Regions from separate parts of the Listeria sp. LM90SB2 genome, predicted to be linked through region 1. Evidence: predicted binding sites of a transcription regulator. Region 1 holds the regulator's gene; each other region holds the start of a gene.

Region 1 (5,154 bases):
GCTGGAATTGTCACGAGCTAAAGCATAACTATACAAGTAAAAACTTGCGCAAATAGTAATAATGACAAGTAAACCAACGATAATCGAACTAGAAATAATTAAAATCTTTTTCATTGTTTGCTCCTTTTTTTATGCAGATTACATGGATTCCAGTTCTTCGCTTATTTGTTCCCATTCTTCCATTAATTTCTCTCCGTCAGCTTTTACGGCGTCTAGCTCTTGAGTGATTTCAAGGGCTTTTTCATGGTCTTGGAAAACTTCTGGGTTCGTTAATTGAAGTTCAAGCTCGGCAATCTTTTTGTCCGTTGCTTCCATGGATTTTTCTACTTCTTCTAGTTTGCGTTTTCTTTGGCGAAGAAGTTTTTGTTGTTCTTTTTCTTCTTGATAGTTTAATTTTCGAACAGAGGAGGTCGCTTCCACTTGTTCGCCTTTTTTGCGTCGATCCTCGGCATCAAGTCGTGCCAGTTCTTTTTCTTCTGCTAATTTTTCTTGATAATAATCGTAATCTCCTAGGAAAACGGTCGCTTTTTCGGGCGCTAGTTCGACGATTTTAGAAGCAATTCGGTTAATAAAATAGCGGTCATGGGAAACGAAGAGAATCGTGCCTTCAAAATCAATTAAAGCTGCTTCTAAAACTTCTTTACTTTCAATATCTAAATGGTTGGTCGGTTCATCGAGAATAAGGACATTGGCTTCAAGTAAAGTGAGCTTAGCAAGGGCAAGTCGCGCTTTTTCGCCACCACTTAAAGACTGGACATTTTTTAATACATCATCATCTGAAAAAAGGAAATTACCAAGTGTTGTACGAACGTTTACTTCATTCAACTCTGGATAATCATCCCATAGCTCCATTAAAACAGTTTTGTTGGATGTCAGTTTGGCTTGTTCTTGATCGTAGTAGCCAATTTTCACGCCAGCACCGAAGTGGAATTCGCCACTTAAAGCTGGGATATCACGAATAAGCGTTTTAAGTAGAGTTGATTTGCCGATTCCGTTTGGACCAACGAGCGCGAGACTATCTTGGCGTTTCATTTCGAACGTTAGGTTGGAAGCAATGCGCTTATCTTTTGCGTAACCAATGCTTAGCTGATCTACCATTAAAACATCTTTACCTGTTTGTTTTTCAAATTGGAAACCAAAATGCGCTGCTTTTTCATCACCTTGCGGGCGACCAAGCACATCCATTTTTTCTAATTGTTTTCTTCTACTCTGAGCTCGTTTTGTTGTCGATGCGCGGACAATATTTCTAGCAACAAAATCTTCTAGTTTGGCAATCTGTTTTTGTTGTTTATCGAACTCTTTCCACATTTGTTCTAGTTTCGCTTGTTTTTGATTAACGAATGAACTGTAATTTCCTTTGTAGTGATCAATTTTGGTTCGGCTGATTTCGTATACTTGATTCACGACTTTATCAAGGAAGTAGCGGTCATGGGATACGATGAGTAACGAACCATGATAATTTTGTAAATAGGTCTCGAGCCACGCTAGTGTTTCGATATCTAAATGGTTGGTGGGCTCATCAAGAACAAGAATATCTTGTTTAGCAAGCAGTAATTTGGCTAAAGCAAGCCGCGTTTTTTGGCCACCACTTAGAGAAGCGATTTCTACTTCATAATCTTCTGGATAAAAACGCAATCCATTTAAAACAGAACGGATTTCTGCTTCGTAAGTATAGCCGCCACTTTCTTTAAAAGTATGTTGTAACGTATCATAATCCGTCATCAGTGCTTGGTATTTTTCTGGATCATTATAGAGTTCCGGTTCACCGAGACGAAGCTCCATTTTGCGCAAATCAGCTTCCATTCTGCGCAGTGAATCGAATACACTAAGCATTTCATCCCAAATGGTTTTAGAAGATTCTAGCCCGGTATTTTGAGCCAAATAGCCAATTTCCACACTTTTTGGTTTGGAAATAGTTCCGCCATCATAACTCATTTTGCCGGCGATAATTTTAAGTAAAGTGGATTTTCCTGCACCATTTCGCCCAACTAGAGCGATTCGGTCACCTGTTTTAACTTCTAATTTAATATTATCTAAAATAACTTCTGCACCGAAGAATTTAGAAATTTGCTGAACTTGTAATAATATCATAATCTCTCTCCTCGAACGTTCTCCCTACTAGTTTATCTTAAAAGCTAAGTAATCGCAATGAGATAGCCAAGACAGCTTGAATAAAAAAGATTGTGAAAACACTCGCATTATTTGTGATTTTAGCGTAGAATATAAAAAGAGGACTGTACCGGATATTTTGCGGGACAAAACCTTACTTGAAAGATATGAGCAAAAAGTTTGTGCATTCCTTGTGAAATGTTTATAGTATATAAGCAAGCATGTGAAAGGAAGTACAGTTCACAATAGCTTCAACTTCAGAAAAAATTAAAAGAAGAAGGGACAGAAGGCATGATGGAGGAAACAACTAAAATTCCACAAGCGACAGCAAAACGCTTACCATTATATCATCGTTACTTGAAATACTTAGATGAGTCAGGTAAGGAACGAGTATCATCTGCGGAATTAAGTGAAGCGGTGAAAGTTGATTCAGCGACTATTCGACGTGATTTTTCGTACTTTGGCGCATTAGGTAAGAAAGGATACGGGTATAACGTTTCTTACATACTCGACTTTTTCAGCAAAACACTTAGCCAGGACAAACAGACAAATGTTGCACTAATCGGTGTAGGTAACCTAGGTACAGCATTATTACATTATAATTTCATGAAAAATAATAATATCAAAATCGTTGCTGCATTTGATGTAGATCCAGCGAAAGTAGGTAGTGTTCAACAAGATATTCCAATCTATCATTTGAATGATATGGAAGAAATTGTTCGTGAAAACGGTGTGGAAGTAGTTATTCTGACAGTTCCAGCTGACGAAGCACAAGTAACGGTAGATCGTTTAATTGAAGCAGATGTAAAAGGTATTCTAAACTTTACACCAGCTCGTATCAGTGTTCCGAAACAAGTTCGTGTGCACCATATCGATCTTACTACCGAATTACAAACGTTAATCTATTTCCTGGAAAATTATCCAGCGAAAACAGAATAAAAAAACCTGTAGAAGGTAAGCAACACTTACTTTCTACAGGTTTTTTTTACGTCTTTTAAGTCCAGTGATAATCAGACCGATGCCAATACCAAAATCCATTAATGTCATGATAATTAGTATACATGCAAGCACATCATAACCATAATCAGCCACACGAACAACAACAAAATATACAAATACAAGACCAAGTGCAAAATATAAAAAACTTTGCTTTATTAATGAATTTTTCATATTATCCCCCAATAATTCCAAGACTCAAAAGCAAAACAATCGTATTCATTAAAATATGGGCACCCATCGAAACAACAATCCGTTTTGTTTTCGTATAAAGGAAACAAAGAATTAGTCCGATGACAAAATAAGTAAGTAAGAAAGAAATATCTCCGTGAAGTAATCCAAAGAAAAGCGAACTAATAACTGCGGCCACATGAATATTCGTCACATTACTTAGCCCACCAAAAATCACTTTTCGAAAGACAAGTTCTTCCAAAATCGGTCCCAAAATAGAAATAAAGATCAAGAAAATAGGTGCAGCTTTAGTCAAATCAACAAGTAACTCCGTATTGGCAGAATTACTTAACTCCCCTGAAATCATCGTAATAATAACACTACAAATAATTTGTGCCACATATAAGCCAATGACTCCTCCGACAATCCACACAATACTTAGAAGCGGTTTTGTTTTTTCACCGATTTCGATTTTATTTTCTTTTGGTTTTCTGTAAAGCATCGGAATAATAATTGCAAGTGATAAAAGATTAGAGAATATCGACCAAATAACCATTCCATAAGATGCGGCGCTCTCTGCTGAAAGTGATGTTGTACTTAGTAAAATATGTTGAACAATCGGAATCCCAACAGATGCAGAAAATAGTAATAATAAATAAACTAAAACAATCGTAATATAACGCTTAGCCAAAAAATACGCATCCTTTCTATAAAAAACATTGGCTAAATTGCTTCAAATAAGCGGAAATAGCTCTTCTTATTGTACTCGTTATGAAGCTTTACCGCAAATAAGAATTCTTCTATTTTTTTAAACGTTTTTGCTTGCATTTTTTATTCAGTTTGGTATCATAATAACTGTATTAGCACTCTAATGTGTCGAGTGCTAAAATGAAAAAAGTAATTATATCAGAGGAGGTCATTTACATTGTTAAAACCATTAGGAGATCGTGTTGTAATTGAAGTACTTGAAGCAGAGGAAAAAACAGCGAGTGGGATTGTATTACCAGACTCTGCCAAAGAAAAACCGCAATCAGGGAAAATTGTTGCAGTCGGTTCAGGTCGTGTGCTAGATAACGGCACAAAAGAACCACTTGAAGTTGCAGAAGGTGACACGGTTATCTTCGCAAAATACTCTGGAACAGAAGTGACGTATGAAGGAACTGACTATCTGATTTTACGTGAAAGTGACATTTTAGCAATTACTAAATAATTAAAAAAAGAAATAATCGGAGGGAAATATAAAATGGCAAAAGATATTAAATTTAGTGAAGATGCTCGTCGTGCCATGTTACGTGGTGTCGACCAATTAGCAAACGCAGTAAAAGTAACACTTGGCCCAAAAGGTCGTAATGTTGTTTTAGAAAAAAAATTCGGTTCTCCGTTAATTACAAATGATGGGGTAACGATTGCAAAAGAAATCGAATTAGAAGACCCATTTGAAAATATGGGAGCAAAACTTGTATCTGAAGTTGCTTCTAAAACCAATGATGTTGCTGGGGACGGAACTACAACAGCTACCGTTTTAGCGCAAGCAATGATTCAAGAAGGCTTGAAAAACGTAACAGCTGGAGCAAATCCAGTAGGCGTTCGCCGCGGTATCGAAAAAGCCGTAGCAACAGCTATCGAAGAATTAAAAGCTATCTCTAAACCAATTGAAAGCAAAGAGTCTATCGCTCAAGTTGCTGCTATTTCTTCTGGTGATGAAGAAGTTGGTAAATTAATCGCAGAAGCAATGGAACGTGTTGGTAACGACGGCGTTATCACTATTGAAGAATCCAAAGGCTTTGCAACAGAATTAGATGTAGTAGAAGGTATGCAATTTGACCGTGGCTACACTAGCCCATACATGGTAACTGATTCCGACAAAATGGAAGCAGT
Region 2 (5,154 bases), 980 kb from region 1:
CAACTACCATAAAACCGACATTATGCCGGGTACGTTCGTATTTTTTGCCCGGGTTTCCGAGTCCTGCGATTAGTTTCATAAAAGCTTCTCCTTACATGAACGAAACCACTTCACGAATGAACTGGTTTTTGTTTCGATGTTTTTTTGATTATAACATGGATTTCACTTGGTTGAAAGTTTTCCAACTAGGCTTGGTGTTCGGCAATTTTATTTTCGATAATTTGCCAGGCCGCTTCCTTTTCCTCTTGAAAATTGACTGTTTTCCAATTTTCCGGCGTTTTTCCGACGTATTTTTCAAAACCGAATTTCTGATATAAATAGATAGCTTGATAACTTCCGGTTTGCGTAGTTAAATAGACAAAACTACTTTTATTCAAGCCGAGAATTTTGGATAACAAGGCTTTCGCGATACCTTTTCCACCGTGCGAATCAAGCACTGCAACCCAGTGAATCCGACTCGCCATCTCGCCGAATGTATTTCCATCCCAAAGCATAGCCGTTCCAATAATTTCACCATTTGGCGCCTCTACAAAGACGCAGCGCTTGGCTAATTTTTCTTTTTCATTTCCGAATTCCGTTTCAAAACGAGCGCGAATACTGTCCATTGAAAGCACTTGACCCGTTTCTAATTGCAATCTACACCAGTCTTCTTCCAAACCATCTTTATAAAAGCAAAAAGAATATCCCTCAGGTAAATGAAACTCCGGATAATTTGTAGCATCGTGATTGACCATAATAGCAGAAATGTGCGGTACTGACTTATCAAGCATATAAACGCCTCCTTCTCGAAACCATTATAACAAAAAAAATGGAAGATATCGCAAACAAAAGCGAATCTTCCATCCTTATTTATTCAAAATTATTCAACAGGTTCTTCATCTTTACCATGTACAGCTTCTGGTTCAGGTGCTTCCGTAGTCGTTGGTTCTTCTTCCGCACGTGGAGCAGATACAGTTACTACTGTTTCTTCTTCCTCCGCTTGCACGACATAGTCTTTGTTTTCCGGAAGGTCGTTCGTTGTTAAAACATCACCGATTTCTAATGAAGAAATGTCTAATTCAATTGTTTCTGGTAATTTTTCTGGTGTTGCTGAAACTTTTACATCATGGATAATTTGTTGTAGTACGCCGCCAGCTTTAACTCCCGGTGCATCCCCAACTAATACCACACGAACATCTGTCTCAACTTCTTCATTCATATCAACCGCTAGTAAATCAACGTGTACTAATACGTCTTTTAACGGATCTACTTGATATTCATGTAATAAAACGTTTAATTTCTTGCCGTCCACAGTAACTGAAAATACGGCGTTACGACCATTGTCACGAACTGCTTTGATTAATTCCAAAGAATCAACGGAAACTGGAACATTTTCCGATTTGTAGCCATAAATAATTCCAGGTACTTTTCCTTCACTACGCAATCTCGTTACTTCTGAATGTTGCGTTGTTTCTCTTTTCTGGACCTCTAATGTTGTTGCCATAAAAAATCACTCCACTCATTCAATTTTGGTACATCTACATTATATCTACCCTTTAGAAAAATAGCAAAACAAAGAAATAGCCTAATTTTGATTTGTAAGGTTTATAATTCTCAATAAAAGGTAAACAGAAAATAGCGGCTATTCGCTAATGTGGACGCTTCCAAACTGTACTATAGCGTTTTCACAAATTTATTATAACAACTTTTTTAAATTCAGGACGTTCAACGCTTCACAAATGAAAAATTCATGTTATACTGTACTAGTAAATAGATTTTTTATAGGAGGAATTCGAAATGAAAGATCATCAAAAAATTATTTTAGTTGGCGACGGAGCAGTTGGTTCTAGTTACGCATTTGCTTGTGTAAACTTAAGCATTGGACAAGAATTTGGTATCATTGACATAGATAAAGACAGAACTATTGGGGATGCAATGGATTTAAGTCATGCCGTTCCATTTTCTACACCGAAGAAAATCTACTCAGCAAATTATAGCGACTGCCACGATGCGGACTTAGTTGTTGTAACTGCCGGGACTGCACAAAAACCTGGTGAAACTCGTTTAGATTTAGTAAATCGTAATATTAAAATCATGAAAGGCATCGTGGATGAAGTAATGGCTAGCGGATTTGACGGTATCTTCTTAATCGCTTCTAACCCAGTAGATATCTTAACTTACGCTACATGGAAATTCTCAGGTCTTCCAAAAGAACGTGTTATCGGTTCTGGAACAAGCCTTGATACAGCACGTTTCCGTATGTCAATTGCCGACTATCTAAAAGTAGATGCTCGTAACGTCCATGGTTACATCCTTGGCGAACACGGCGATACAGAATTCCCAGCATGGAGCCACACAACTGTCGGCGGTCTTCCAATCACTGAATGGATTAGCGAAGATGAACAAGGTGCAATGGATACTATTTTCGTAAGTGTTCGTGATGCAGCTTATGAAATTATTAATAAAAAAGGCGCTACATTCTACGGTGTTGCTGCAGCTCTAGCTCGTATTACAAAGGCAATTCTAAATAACGAAAATGCGATCTTACCACTTTCTGTTTATCTAGATGGTCATTATGGTATGAACGACATTTATATCGGCGCTCCCGCAGTCGTTAACCGTCAAGGCGTTCGCCATATTGTTGAAATGAATTTAAACGACAAAGAAAAAGAACAAATGAAAAACTCTGCAGATACACTTAAAAAAGTTCTAGACGACGCAATGAAACAAATCGACTAATATTCTCAAATCCTAAAAGCATGCGCCTTCGCATGCTTTTTTTGTTATACTTAATTTATTCGAGAGGAGTGACGCGTACGATTACTTTTGACCAACTTAATACCGAGCTACAAGCCTTAGAAAACCCCAATACGATTAAAATTTTTCGTAATCACGGCTGTCCGGATTCATTAGATCTTTACGGACTAAAAATTGGTGATTTAAAGAAAATTATTCGCCGAGAAAAACTGACAAAAAATCACGAACTCGCCGTAGAGCTGATTGAATCAAATAATAGTGACTTGATTTATCTCGGTTTGCTAGCGATTAATCCCGACAAAATAACCACGGAACAAATCGAAAAATGGAATATCATTTTTCGCGAAACATGGTCACAACTAACTTTTGGACTAGCATCGATTGTAAGCAAACGTGATGATGCACTCCTTTTCGCCAAAACGTGGATTGAAAGTGATTATGATTTAACTAAATCCATGGGCTGGCAGATTTATAGCGAACATATTAACAATTTGCCTGAAGCAGAGGCATTACTTCAACGCGCGAAAGAAACGCTGCAAACAGAAACCAATAGAACCCGCTATTCAATGAACGGTTTTATTATCACTTGTGGAATTTACAAAGACGATTTGCACGAAAAAGCAATGGAAGCTGCGAAATCAGTCGGGAAAGTTCATGTAAACCTTGGAAATACAGCGTGTAAAGTTCCGGATGCTATTTCTTATATAGAAAAAGCGCGAAATCGTACGAAATAACCGGATATCCTTTGACTAGAAAAAGTAGTAAGAGGTATGATAAAAGAAAAACTGGAGGGATAACTCATGATTGTAACAACCTCACCAAATATTGAAGGTAAACAAATTATCGAATATAAAAAAATCGTTTTCGGCGAAGTCATCACCGGCGTTAACTTCATGAAAGATATTGGAGCTGGACTTCGAAATTTCTTCGGGGGCCGTTCGCAAGGCTATGAAGATGAACTTATTAATGCTCGCGAGGAAGCAATTCGCGAAATGGAACAACGTGCGAAAGATATTGGCGCAAATGCCGTTATCGGTGTTGACATTGATTATGAAGTGCTTGGAGCTGATAACGGAATGCTTATGGTCACTGCATCTGGTACAGCTGTTGTCATCGAAGCGCAAGATTATTGAATAAAACAAGAAGTATCCAAATGAATCGGATACTTCTTGTTTTATTGCAAATTTATTTTGAAACTTCTTTATAGCCTTGGGATTCTAGCATTTTTGCAGATTCCTCCATGCTAATCCCTTTAGAAGTATCACCGTTTGAAGACATACCAGGGATTTTGTTCATATCTTCCGAAGAGATTTTAGTGTAATCTACTTCTAGTGTTTCAATAGCTTTATCATCTTTATATTCAATCTTTTCTTTTAAACCATCAATACCTTGGAATTTATCGCTTGTTGCTTTAAGCATTTTTTCAGCGTCTTCTTTTGAAGCAACACCTAGCGAAGCATATGACATTGTGTTCTCAGCTGTTTGTTTAGTAACTTTGTCTCCCTTATATGTGTATGTTAATTTAGAATCAACACCATTTTGGGAAAGTGAGTAAGTTTTCGTTTCTTCTTTGTCCCCACACGCGACTAACATAACCGCCATAATCATTACAAATAAAACCGTTGTACCCTTTTTAAGCATTTTCATAGATGTTCCTCCTACATTGTTTTTTCTATTCAAGGGTACCTAACAAACTGCACTATTACAATAGATATTTTGTGAACATTTGCTCACAACACTTTTTTGATTGACACGAAAAAGTCACAACTAATCATAACTTTACTCTTCGTTTGCAATCCCTTTTTCATCATCTAAAATTACAATGAAAATGGACTTATCAGCTCCTTTTCGCTCGTGTTCATTCAAAATTCCAGCCATATTGCCCTTTTCCTCAAACAAATTCTTTTTTATGGAGAAGAAATGGATTTTTTGATTAGTATTTTTTATTTTGCAACTTCCAAGACACTCAATCTCCTTTGCATCACTTAAATTAAATGGTTCCTCTTTCCATACGCTCATTTTTATTATCAGCAATATTAATACGGAACATAACGCGATTACAAACATTACAAAGAAAAAGATTAACCTCCCTTTTATATACATTCGGCTTACTTCCTCCCCATAAAATATATCCACCCGCTAACGAGTGGATAAGAATATATTCCTAAATATTGTTATTCATTTGTTTTTTTAGACCAAAATTCTAAAAAGCCTGCCAAAGTTTGCTGTGAATCTCTTAGTCTAGCTCCAGTAGGTTCCACTGTATCCTTTTTCCATTCGGAATTTCCTACTAAGTATGATTTTTTAGTTTTCGCATTGACTATTTTCGGATAGTCCGCTTTCGCCCTTTTCGCATTTTCATAGAGCCATTCTTTCACGTCATTTGAGCAAAATCTTTTCACTACCATGTCTTCTGTT
Region 3 (5,154 bases), 780 kb from region 1:
GTAAATATTGAAACAAGCTTACTAAAAGAACTAGCGGACTCAGCTGAAAACATGGGTGGCGCAGGAAAATCATCTGGCTCTGGTGGCGGAGACTGCGGAATAGCTTTCTCGAAAACGAAAGAACTAGCCGAAAAACTCGTTAATGAGTGGGAAAAGCTTGGTATTAAGCATTTACCTTTCCATACAGGGAGAGTTCAAATTACTGAATAATGGGGATATATAATAAAAGCCGAACAACTTTTAAGTAAAAGTTGTTCGGCTTTTGTTTTAATCATTTAAAATAAAGTAACAAACTGAATCTTTTATTCAGTCGTATTATCTTTTTTAGATAAATTATTCGCGTGTATAAAAATACCCATTCCAACAGCTGATATAACGCCAGAGGCTCCACCAGAAATAATATCCATAAAATATAATACAGATGTTGCGATAATAATTAAAATTCCCAATACCAACTCTATTATTCGAAATATTATCTTTAGTTTATTTCTTTTCATGTATACACTCTTTTCTTTTATTTAGCTGTAGTTATTGTCGCAGGGACATATAATACACAATTTAAATTTACACCTTTTCCTTTATCTTTTTTACCCATTCCCCATGCTAAACCACCACCAAATAAACTCAAACAAACAGCATAACGTGATGCGATTTTTATTCCTTTTTTTGCTAAAAATTTCCCCATTCGTTTATTTGCACCTAATCCACCTATCGTACCTGCCCCCCAATAAAAATCGTTAAAATCAACAACAGCTTTATGAGAAAATTGGATTTGCATACCCCACCATGTATATTTAGCTTTTATATAAGCTTTTTTAGATGCCTTAAGAAGTTGATTTGGTTCATCTTCATAGATTTCTTGAACTATTATGTTTCCCTCAATATGTGTTTCTGATAGTGTTTCATCAGCTTCGATTTCAGCATTAGTTTGATCTATCTGCCCTTCAACTTCAACAAACTCTTCCGAAGTAAGAACATCTTCCGCTTTGTTAGACAATACAAATTCATTGTTTTCTATTGTTACATAATCATTTACTTTATCAATTAATTCTTCCGGAATAATTGATTCTTCATCATTTTCTATAGAATCCATAGTTTTTTCATCAATTACATTTTCAGAGTCTATCCAACCAATAGGTTTGTTATCTTGGCTTATTTTAACGTAGTTACCCAAATTATCATCAGAATTACTTTCATCAATATTAACAAATTGTTGAGAATAATTTTGAGAATTATTTATAGGGTTATTTTTATTATATGCATCAGTTATATTTGAAAAAATGTCGTTTGTACTATTACTTATCACCATAGCAGTGTTTGAAGGTATTAATGAGAAAGCCCTAGTGTCTAACCAACCAATTACTTTATTATCATAACTAAATTGATAATATATTGACCTTGTTGTTTTGGCTCTTCTGATTATTTCAACTCTTTTTCCTTCATAATTAGAAGCAGGCGCAATTAATTTACTATCGGACTGAAGATAAGGTGTTGACCATACTGCATGTCCAATAACTGTAGATATAACTGCCATCTGATTGTACTCTTCATTAAAATGTACTTGGTCATAGAGTGTTATGGCTCTTGCATCTAACCAAGCTTTTATATTAGGAGTTTTGGTTTCACTAAATTGATAATAAGTACCTCTTTTGTTTTCTACTTTTCTCCAAATAGTTATTTCTTTGTTAAGATAATCACTTGCTGGTCCTTTTAAAGTAGAGTTTATTTGTCCGCAAGGTTGAGTCCATACTGCATGTCCAGAAGTGTTAGTGATTTTCCCGGTCCTTGAGTAAGCAATATCCGTAGAAGGCATTTCATAAAATTTAAAAGCTCATTTATCAAGCCAACCAATAATTTTGTCTCCCAATTTTACTTGATAGTAAATTCCTCTTTCAGTTTTTGCCTCTCTTATTAATTTAACATCTTTTTTTGCATAAGAAGGTGCAGTTGCACTTGATATAAATGTTGATCCTTCTGAATAATATGGTGCAGACCAAAATGCATTTGTTTCTGGATATGCAATATTAGCATCTAAATTAACTGATTTATTGTACTCAATTGTATTGTACGCAGTTGTTGCAGCCTCTACAGTTTTAATAGAATTTAAATTTGTAAAACTGAACATTGATAAAAACATCATAATTGCAATTAAACTAATCATCCCTTTTTGTACATTTCTCTTTAACATGATTTTGTTCCCTCTTTCATTTATATGTATTATATTACAAAATTAATATAGCATGAAATATTAATGTAATACAATATTATTTTTTAAATTTAAAAAATAATATAAAAGGTTAGAATTTTGATATTCTTGAATATCATTTGCTTTTTTGTTTTAAATTTCACAAACTAGGGAATAGTGAACAGAATAAAAGTTTGTGAAATATTTAATATATCAGGTTTTTGAACTAAGATATCAAATCAGATATAATGAGTTAGAGTATGAACATAGTGATTCTAAAAATGCTGATTAATTTTTAAAAAAGTTTGTGAGTTTTTTTAAAAGAACTAAATAGTAAAAGCATTTTTTCAGTTACATAGGAGTTCTAACAAGCTTCTTTCAGCACTCCGGTAATGGTATTTTTGCGCAAAAATACACATTAGAAAACATCAAAAGGAAAAGAGGGGATTCGGGTGTCAAAGGTACTTAAATCTTTGCTGCTTACGGCACTACTTGGGGTTACCGGCCTTATAAGTGGTTGTGGTGACTTGACGGTACTTAATCCAAAAGGGCCAGTTGCAAAAGGTCAGTCGGACTTAATTATTTATTCGATTATATTTATGCTGGTTATTGTTTTGACGATTTTTGTATTGTTTACGATTATGTTGGTTAAATACCGCGAACGGAAAGACATTTCAAACTATGAGCCGGATATGCACGGTAGTAAAAAACTGGAAATTTTTTGGACATTGATTCCAGTTGCAATCGTTATTGCTCTAGCTATTCCGACTGTAAAAACAATTTATGCAGGGGAAGAAGCACCAAAAGTGACTTCGCATAAAGATCCAATTGTTATTTACGCAACAAGTGCAGACTGGAAATGGATTTTTAGTTATCCAGATGAGTCAATTGAAACAGTCAACTATGTAAATATTCCAACCGACCGTCCTGTACTATTCAAATTAACTTCTGCAGATACGATGACAAGCTTTTGGGTTCCGCAATTAGGTGGACAAAAATATGCGATGTCTGGCATGACGATGAATTTATATTTACAAGCAGATGAAGTTGGTACATATAAAGGCCGTAACGCAAACTTCAACGGCGAAGGTTTTGCGGATCAACGCTTTGATGTAGTAGCTCAATCTGAAAAAGATTTCAAAAAATGGGCGAAAGAAACAAAAGCAAGCTCGCCAGTTATTACACAAGACATATATGATCGTCTTTTAATTCCTGGAAGCTCCAAGAAAAAGACTTATTCTGGTACGCATTTAGCATTTGTTGATGTAGCAGCTGATCCAGAGTATGTTTTCTATGCCTACAAACGTTTTGGTTATGAGATGACAAATCCGCATAATCCAAACACAAAATCAACCATTTCTGATGAACCAATGCTTCCGGTTCGTCCTGTGACAGTAACTAATCCGCAATTTGAGCGTCATGATATGAAGCCACAAATTATTAAAAACGGCGAAGGTTACCACGAGGATAAACACCGCGAAGATGAAATGAAGAAAATGGAAGAAGACATCCAAACAAATGAATTCAATAAAAAAGAATCGGATGACGCAGGGAAGTAAAAAGGGGGGACATAAGGCATGAAATGGAATGAGTTTATCGTAACTGGCGACCCAATGATTTTAGGCGCGCAGATTTCTATCGTACTTGTAAGTATTGGTGTTGTTGCGTTACTAACTTATACAAAAAAATGGAAGTGGCTCATGAAAGAGTGGATTTCTTCCGTTGATCATAAAAAAATTGGTATTATGTACTTGCTTGCTGCTGTCTTAATGTTTTTCCGTGGTGGTGTGGATGCGCTAATGATGCGTACCCAGCTCGCTTTACCGGATATGAAATTTTTAGACGCACAGCATTACAATGAAGTTTTTTCTACACATGGAACGATTATGATTTTATTTATGGCGATGCCGTTTATCATCGGATTGATGAACATTGCCGTACCACTTCAAATTGGTGCGCGTGATGTAGCATTTCCATTTTTAAACAACTTAAGTTTTTGGACGTTCTTTATGGGAGCGATGCTATTTAACTTATCATTCGTAATTGGTGGTTCGCCAGATGCTGGTTGGACAAACTATGCGCCACTTGCGACAGATTTTAGCGCTGGATATGGAATTAACTTCTATCTTCTAGGTGTTCAAATCGCTGGTATTGGTACGCTGATGACGGGGATTAACTTTTTCGTCACGATTTTAAGAATGCGTACAAAAGGTATGACGTTAATGAAAATGCCAATGTTTACTTGGTCTTCATTAATTACAAGTTTGATCATTATTTTCGCTTTCCCAGTTTTAACAGTGGCACTTGCTTTGATGTCATTTGACCGACTGTTTGGGACAGCATTCTTCACACTCACGAATGGCGGGCTCCCAATGATGTGGGCCAACTTGTTCTGGGTTTGGGGTCATCCGGAAGTATATATTGTTATTTTGCCAGCTTTCGGTATTTTCTCAGAGATTATTTCTACTTTCTCGAGGAAAAAATTATTCGGTTATCCGGCGATGGTTGCCGCGATGGCAGTTATTTCTTTACTAAGTTTCCTAGTTTGGGTCCATCACTTCTTTACAATGGGATCAGGGGCGCTTGTTAACTCCTTCTTCTCCATTACAACGATGATGATTGCGATACCGACCGGGATTAAGATATTCAACTGGCTCTTTACGATGTACAAAGGGCGAATAACCTTTACAACGCCAATGCTTTGGTCGCTTGCCTTTATCCCTAACTTTGTTGTTGGTGGGGTAACTGGGGTTATGCTTGCGATGGCTGCAGCCGATTATCAATATCACAATACGTACTTCTTAGTATCCCATTTCCACTACGTATTAATTGCTGGAACTGTGTTCTCCTGCTTTGCCGGGCTTACATACTGGTATCCAAAAATGGTCGGTTACAGACTAAATGAAAAAATTGGTAAATGGTTCTTCTGGATTTTCGTTGTTGGATTTAACGTTTGTTTCTTCCCGCAA
Region 4 (5,154 bases), 720 kb from region 1:
GGGCATGCTAGAAAAGGAACACAAATCGAAGTATCCCAGTTGTTCTTTAATACGCCAGCACGCCTAAAATATTTAAAAAGTTTACCAACCGAACTTGGTAACATAACCGATATTCTAAATCGCTTAGCTTTGGCGCATCCAGATATCAGTTTCCGCTTTTCACACAACGGAAAACCTTTATTACAAACCAATGGGAATGGGGAGTTACGCCAAGTAATTGCAGCAATTTACGGTGTTTCGATTGCAAAAAAATCAGTACCAGTTAAAGCAGAGTCACTTGATTTTAAAATTTCTGGATATGCTGTATTACCAGAAGTGAACCGCTCTAACCGTAATTATATTTCGACCATCATTAACGGTCGTTTTATTAAAAATTTCGCATTAGTAAAAGCTATTCAAGAAGGATATCACACGCTCTTACCAATTGGCCGTTTCCCGATTATCGTTCTCCAAATCGAGATGGACCCAATTATTGTAGATGTAAACGTTCATCCTGCTAAATTAGAAGTCCGCTTAAGTAAAGAAAAAGAATTAGGACAACTAATTAGTCAAATGATTAAAGAGACTTTCCACAAATTGCAACTAATTCCAGATGGAGAGATTTCTAAAAAACAAAAAGAAGACCAAAAATCGGAACAAATCCAAATGTCTTTTGAAGAAAATAAACCCGTAAAAGAAACACCAACTCTTTTTTCAAAACCAACTATCCCGGAATATGTCCCTTCAGATGAGGATGCTCCACGAGAAGATGATTTTATTTTGGAAACAATGCCGTCCTATGAACCAGAATCTCAAGCGGAGCAAGAAGAGCATACGAAAGAACGTATTCCTAAAATGTATCCAATTGGTCAAATGCATGCAACTTATATTTTTGCGCAAAATGAAAATGGCTTATATATCATTGATCAACATGCAGCACAGGAACGGATTAAATACGAATTTTATCGTGAGAAAATTGGAGAAGTTAGTCGCGAGTTGCAAGAATTACTTGTTCCTATTGTGCTTGAATTTCCAGCGGATGAGTATGTTCGTTTAGAAGAACAAAAAGCTAAATTAGAAGAGGTCGGCGTTTTCCTAGAGAACTTCGGGCAAAATAGTTTTATCATTCGTGCGCATCCAACTTGGTTCCCGAAAGACCAAGAAGAGGAGATGCTTCGGGAAATTATTGATGAAGCGTTATCCGCTCCAAGCATAAGTATTCATAAATTAAGGGAAGACACAGCTATTATGATGAGTTGTAAAAAATCAATTAAAGCAAATCACTATTTAACAACGCAAGACATGGAAGCATTACTCGATACACTGAGAGAAGCAAGCGATCCATTCACTTGTCCTCATGGACGTCCGGTGATTATCCAATACTCAACATATGAACTAGAAAAAATGTTTAAACGTGTGATGTAAAAGAGGAGGAAATAATTTGGAGTTACCATTTTCCAATCAATCAATCATCCCAGCTGCACATAATCAAAAAGATATGGAAAAAATTTTAGAGCTTGATTTGACATATATGGTGATGCTGGAAACACATGTGGCTCAATTAAAAGCATTAGTCAAATACGCACAAGCCGGCGGGAAAAAAGTTTTATTACATGCCGATTTAGTCAATGGACTGAAAAATGACGACTACGCAATAGACTTTTTATGTACAGAAATTTGTCCTGATGGTATTATTTCGACTAGAGGAAATGCCATTATGAAAGCTAAACAGCACAAAATGCTAGCCATACAACGTCTTTTCATGATTGATTCAAGCGCCTATAACAAAGGTGTAGCATTGATACAAAAAGTCCAACCTGATTGTATTGAACTTTTACCAGGTATTATTCCTGAGCAAGTACAAAAGATGACTCAAAAACTTCATATCCCTGTAATTGCAGGAGGATTAATTGAAACTAGTGAACAAGTCAATCAAGTAATAGCTAGCGGGGCCATCGCAGTTACAACATCCAATAAACATTTATGGTAAATAAACAGCTAAGTCGTGTAGCAATAACGACTTAGCTGTTCTTATGAAAAACAATGAAAACGCTATATTTACCCGTGGAACATTGCTAGACAACGTTTTAAGCGGTTTCTAACTGTTCTATATAAAATAGCCACCTTTAAACTGTACCATAACAGGTAAGGGGAGTTGGAGTGGTACAGCAAAAATTAATAATTAAAATAAAAACAAAATTAGAATCATAATAAATTAGGGAAATGGCTATTTAAAGGTAATTTTAAGCTTTTTAAGTTTAAAAGACACAAAAAAGTCATAAAAAAGTTTGAAAAATATTGCACAAAACTGTAGCATTTTCCAGAGAATATGTTATGATAACAGTGTAGATTATTTATAAATTAGTTTGCTCAAAAAAGCACGCTCGAGAATGAACAATAAATGGAGGTTATATGATGACTGAACAATGGTATGAATTCGCAGGTGGTAACTGGCAACAAGAAGTAGATGTACGTGACTTTATCTTAAAAAACTATCGCTTATATGACGGTGACGACACATTCTTAGTTGGCCCAACCGAAGCAACTACAAAACTTTGGGATCAAGTAATGGACTTAACTAAAAAAGAACGTGAAAACGGTGGCGTACTGGATATGGATACCAAAATCGTTTCAACCATCACTTCACATGACCCAGGTTACTTAAACAAAGACTTAGAAAAAGTTGTCGGTGTTCAAACTGACGTACCTTTCAAACGCGCTTTGCAACCATTCGGTGGAATCCGTATGGCAGAAGTTGCAGCTGAATCTTATGGCTTTAAAGTAGACGAAGAAATTAGTCATATTTTTTCTGAATACCGTAAAACGCATAACCAAGGTGTATTTGATGCTTATACTGCTGAAATGCGCGCAGCTCGTAAATCAGGCGTAATTACTGGTCTTCCAGATGCTTATGGCCGTGGCCGTATTATCGGTGACTACCGTCGTGTAGCACTTTACGGAGTAGACTTCTTAATTAAACAAAAGAAACAAGATTTAAACAATACAGGTTTACGTACAATGAGCGATGACGTTATCCGTCAACGTGAAGAACTTAACGAACAAATTCGTGCTCTTGGCGAATTAAAAGTACTAGGCGAAAAACATGGTTTCGATCTTGGTCGCCCAGCTAAAACTGCACAAGAAGCTTTCCAATGGTTATACCTTGGTTACTTAGCAGCAATTAAAGAACAAAATGGTGCTGCAATGAGCTTAGGACGTACATCTACATTCCTTGATATTTATGTAGAACGTGATCTTCGTAACGGCTTAATTACTGAAGAAGAAGCGCAAGAAATCGTTGACCACTTCATCATGAAATTACGCCTTGTAAAATTTGCTCGTACACCAGATTACAATGAATTATTCTCTGGAGATCCAACATGGGTTACTGAATCCATCGGTGGTATTACAGAAGAAGGCGTTCCACTTGTAACGAAAAACTCATTCCGTTTCTTACACACTTTAGATAACTTAGGACCTGCTCCAGAACCAAACTTAACTGTACTTTGGTCCACTCATTTACCATCAGGATTCAAGAAATTCTGTGCTAAAATGTCTATCAAAACATCTGCTATTCAATACGAAAATGACGATGTTATGCGCCCTAAATGGGGAGATGACTATGCAATCGCATGTTGTGTATCTGCAATGCGCGTTGGTAAACAAATGCAATTCTTTGGTGCTCGTGCCAACCTTGCTAAAACACTTCTTTACGCAATCAATGGTGGTATCGATGAAAAATCTAAAGCACAAGTTGGACCTGCTTATCGTCCAGTTGAAGGCGACGTATTAGACTACAAAGAAGTAATGGAAAAATATGATGCAATGATGGAATGGATTGCAGAACTTTACCTTAATACATTAAATGTTATTCACTATATGCATGATAAATACGCTTACGAACGTATCGAAATGGCTTTACATGATACAGAAGTATTACGTACTATGGCAACTGGTATCGCTGGACTTTCTGTTGCAGCTGACTCCTTATCTGCTATTAAATATGCTACTGTTCGTCCAATTCGTGACGAAGATGGCATCGTGGTTGATTATGAAATCGAAGGCGACTATCCTAAATACGGAAATAATGATGACCGTGTAGACGAAATTGCTGTAGAACTTCTAAAAACATTCATGACTAAAGTTAGAAAACATAAAACTTACCGTGATGCAGTTCACACAACTTCTGTTCTTACAATCACTTCTAACGTGGTTTATGGTAAGAAAACTGGTAACACTCCAGACGGACGTCGTGCAGGAGAACCATTTGCACCAGGTGCGAACCCAATGCATGGCCGTGATACAAAAGGTGCTTTAGCTTCTCTATCTTCTGTTGCTAAACTTCCTTACGAATATGGTCAAGATGGTATTTCTAACACATTCTCTATCGTACCAAAAGCTTTAGGTCGCGAAGACGAATCTCAAATCAATAACTTAGTTGCAATGCTAGATGGTTATTCTACAAAAATGGGACATCACTTAAACATCAACGTATTCAATCGTGATACATTACTTGATGCGATGGATCATCCAGAAGAGTATCCGCAATTAACTATCCGTGTATCTGGATATGCAGTTAACTTCATCAAATTAACACGTGAACAACAATTAGATGTTATTCACCGTACAATGCACGAATCCATGTAATAATTAGGCGAGAACGCTTTGGCAAGGATTGCTCACCGTAGCAATCCTTGTTATTTAGGAAAGGAAGAGGAGAATTATGACAGAGGTTTTAGGAAGAGTTCATTCAGTAGAAACAATGGGAACAGTAGACGGTCCAGGTATCCGCTTTATTGTTTTTATGCAGGGGTGTTTACTTCGTTGCCAATTTTGTCATAATCCCGATACTTGGAAAATTGGTACTGGCACAGAACGTTCTGCCCAAGATGTATTTGACGAAGCAATTAAGTATAAAGAGTTTTGGGATGCATCAGGTGGCGGCGTGACAGTTAGTGGCGGTGAACCGTTGCTTCAAGTAGATTTCCTAATCGAGTTTTTCACGCTATGTAAAGCAGCAGGAGTGCACACAACTATTGATTCTTGTGGTGGTTGTTTCACACGTGATCCGGAGTTTATTGAGAAATTGGATCGTTTGATGGAAGTAACGGATTTAATTTTACTGGATATTAAGCAAATCAACCCAGAAAAGCATTTAAAACTGACAACGAAATC

Evidence for each region. The regulator Rex, encoded in region 1, represses fermentation and respiration genes when NADH is low (regulators of the CRP and FNR family bind a similar motif). The targets are predictions, from matches to a motif close to TTGTGAAATATTTCACAA.
Region 2: GL301_RS01070 (L-lactate dehydrogenase) is a predicted target of Rex. The motif match lies at 1,701-1,718, and genes of this name have one in related genera.
Region 3: qoxA (cytochrome aa3 quinol oxidase subunit II) is a predicted target of Rex. The motif match lies at 2,380-2,397, and genes of this name have one in related genera.
Region 4: pflB (formate C-acetyltransferase) is a predicted target of Rex. The motif match lies at 2,268-2,285, and genes of this name have one in related genera.

The regions. Positions count from the first base shown of each region.
Region 1 covers NZ_CP046449.1:2,154,028-2,159,181, reverse strand. The annotation lists gene GL301_RS10635 (alpha/beta hydrolase) at 1-114, opposite strand, end outside; gene GL301_RS10630 (ABC-F family ATP-binding cassette domain-containing protein) at 139-2,091, opposite strand; gene GL301_RS10625 (redox-sensing transcriptional repressor Rex) at 2,401-3,048, shown strand; partial or broken gene GL301_RS10620 (DUF4305 domain-containing protein) at 3,075-3,279, opposite strand; gene GL301_RS10615 (CPBP family intramembrane glutamic endopeptidase) at 3,281-3,967, opposite strand; gene groES (co-chaperone GroES) at 4,202-4,486, shown strand; gene groL (chaperonin GroEL) at 4,520-5,154, shown strand, end outside.
Region 2 covers NZ_CP046449.1:213,225-218,378, reverse strand. The annotation lists gene pth (aminoacyl-tRNA hydrolase) at 1-79, opposite strand, end outside; gene GL301_RS01080 (GNAT family N-acetyltransferase) at 186-770, opposite strand; gene GL301_RS01075 (50S ribosomal protein L25/general stress protein Ctc) at 860-1,483, opposite strand; gene GL301_RS01070 (L-lactate dehydrogenase) at 1,777-2,718, shown strand; gene GL301_RS01065 (DNA alkylation repair protein) at 2,751-3,470, shown strand; gene GL301_RS01060 (putative heavy metal-binding protein) at 3,537-3,869, shown strand; gene GL301_RS01055 (YehR family lipoprotein) at 3,922-4,383, opposite strand; gene GL301_RS01050 (DUF5502 family protein) at 4,516-4,839, opposite strand; gene plcB (phosphatidylcholine phospholipase C) at 4,911-5,154, opposite strand, start outside.
Region 3 covers NZ_CP046449.1:15,346-20,499, forward strand. The annotation lists gene GL301_RS00060 (phosphomevalonate kinase) at 1-210, shown strand, start outside; gene GL301_RS00065 (hypothetical protein) at 303-497, opposite strand; gene GL301_RS00070 (GW domain-containing glycosaminoglycan-binding protein) at 515-1,813, opposite strand; gene GL301_RS00075 (GW domain-containing glycosaminoglycan-binding protein) at 1,832-2,188, opposite strand; gene qoxA (cytochrome aa3 quinol oxidase subunit II) at 2,638-3,744, shown strand; gene qoxB (cytochrome aa3 quinol oxidase subunit I) at 3,763-5,154, shown strand, end outside.
Region 4 covers NZ_CP046449.1:1,429,947-1,435,100, forward strand. The annotation lists gene mutL (DNA mismatch repair endonuclease MutL) at 1-1,404, shown strand, start outside; gene GL301_RS07135 (glycerol-3-phosphate responsive antiterminator) at 1,421-1,969, shown strand; gene pflB (formate C-acetyltransferase) at 2,395-4,626, shown strand; gene pflA (pyruvate formate-lyase-activating protein) at 4,703-5,154, shown strand, end outside.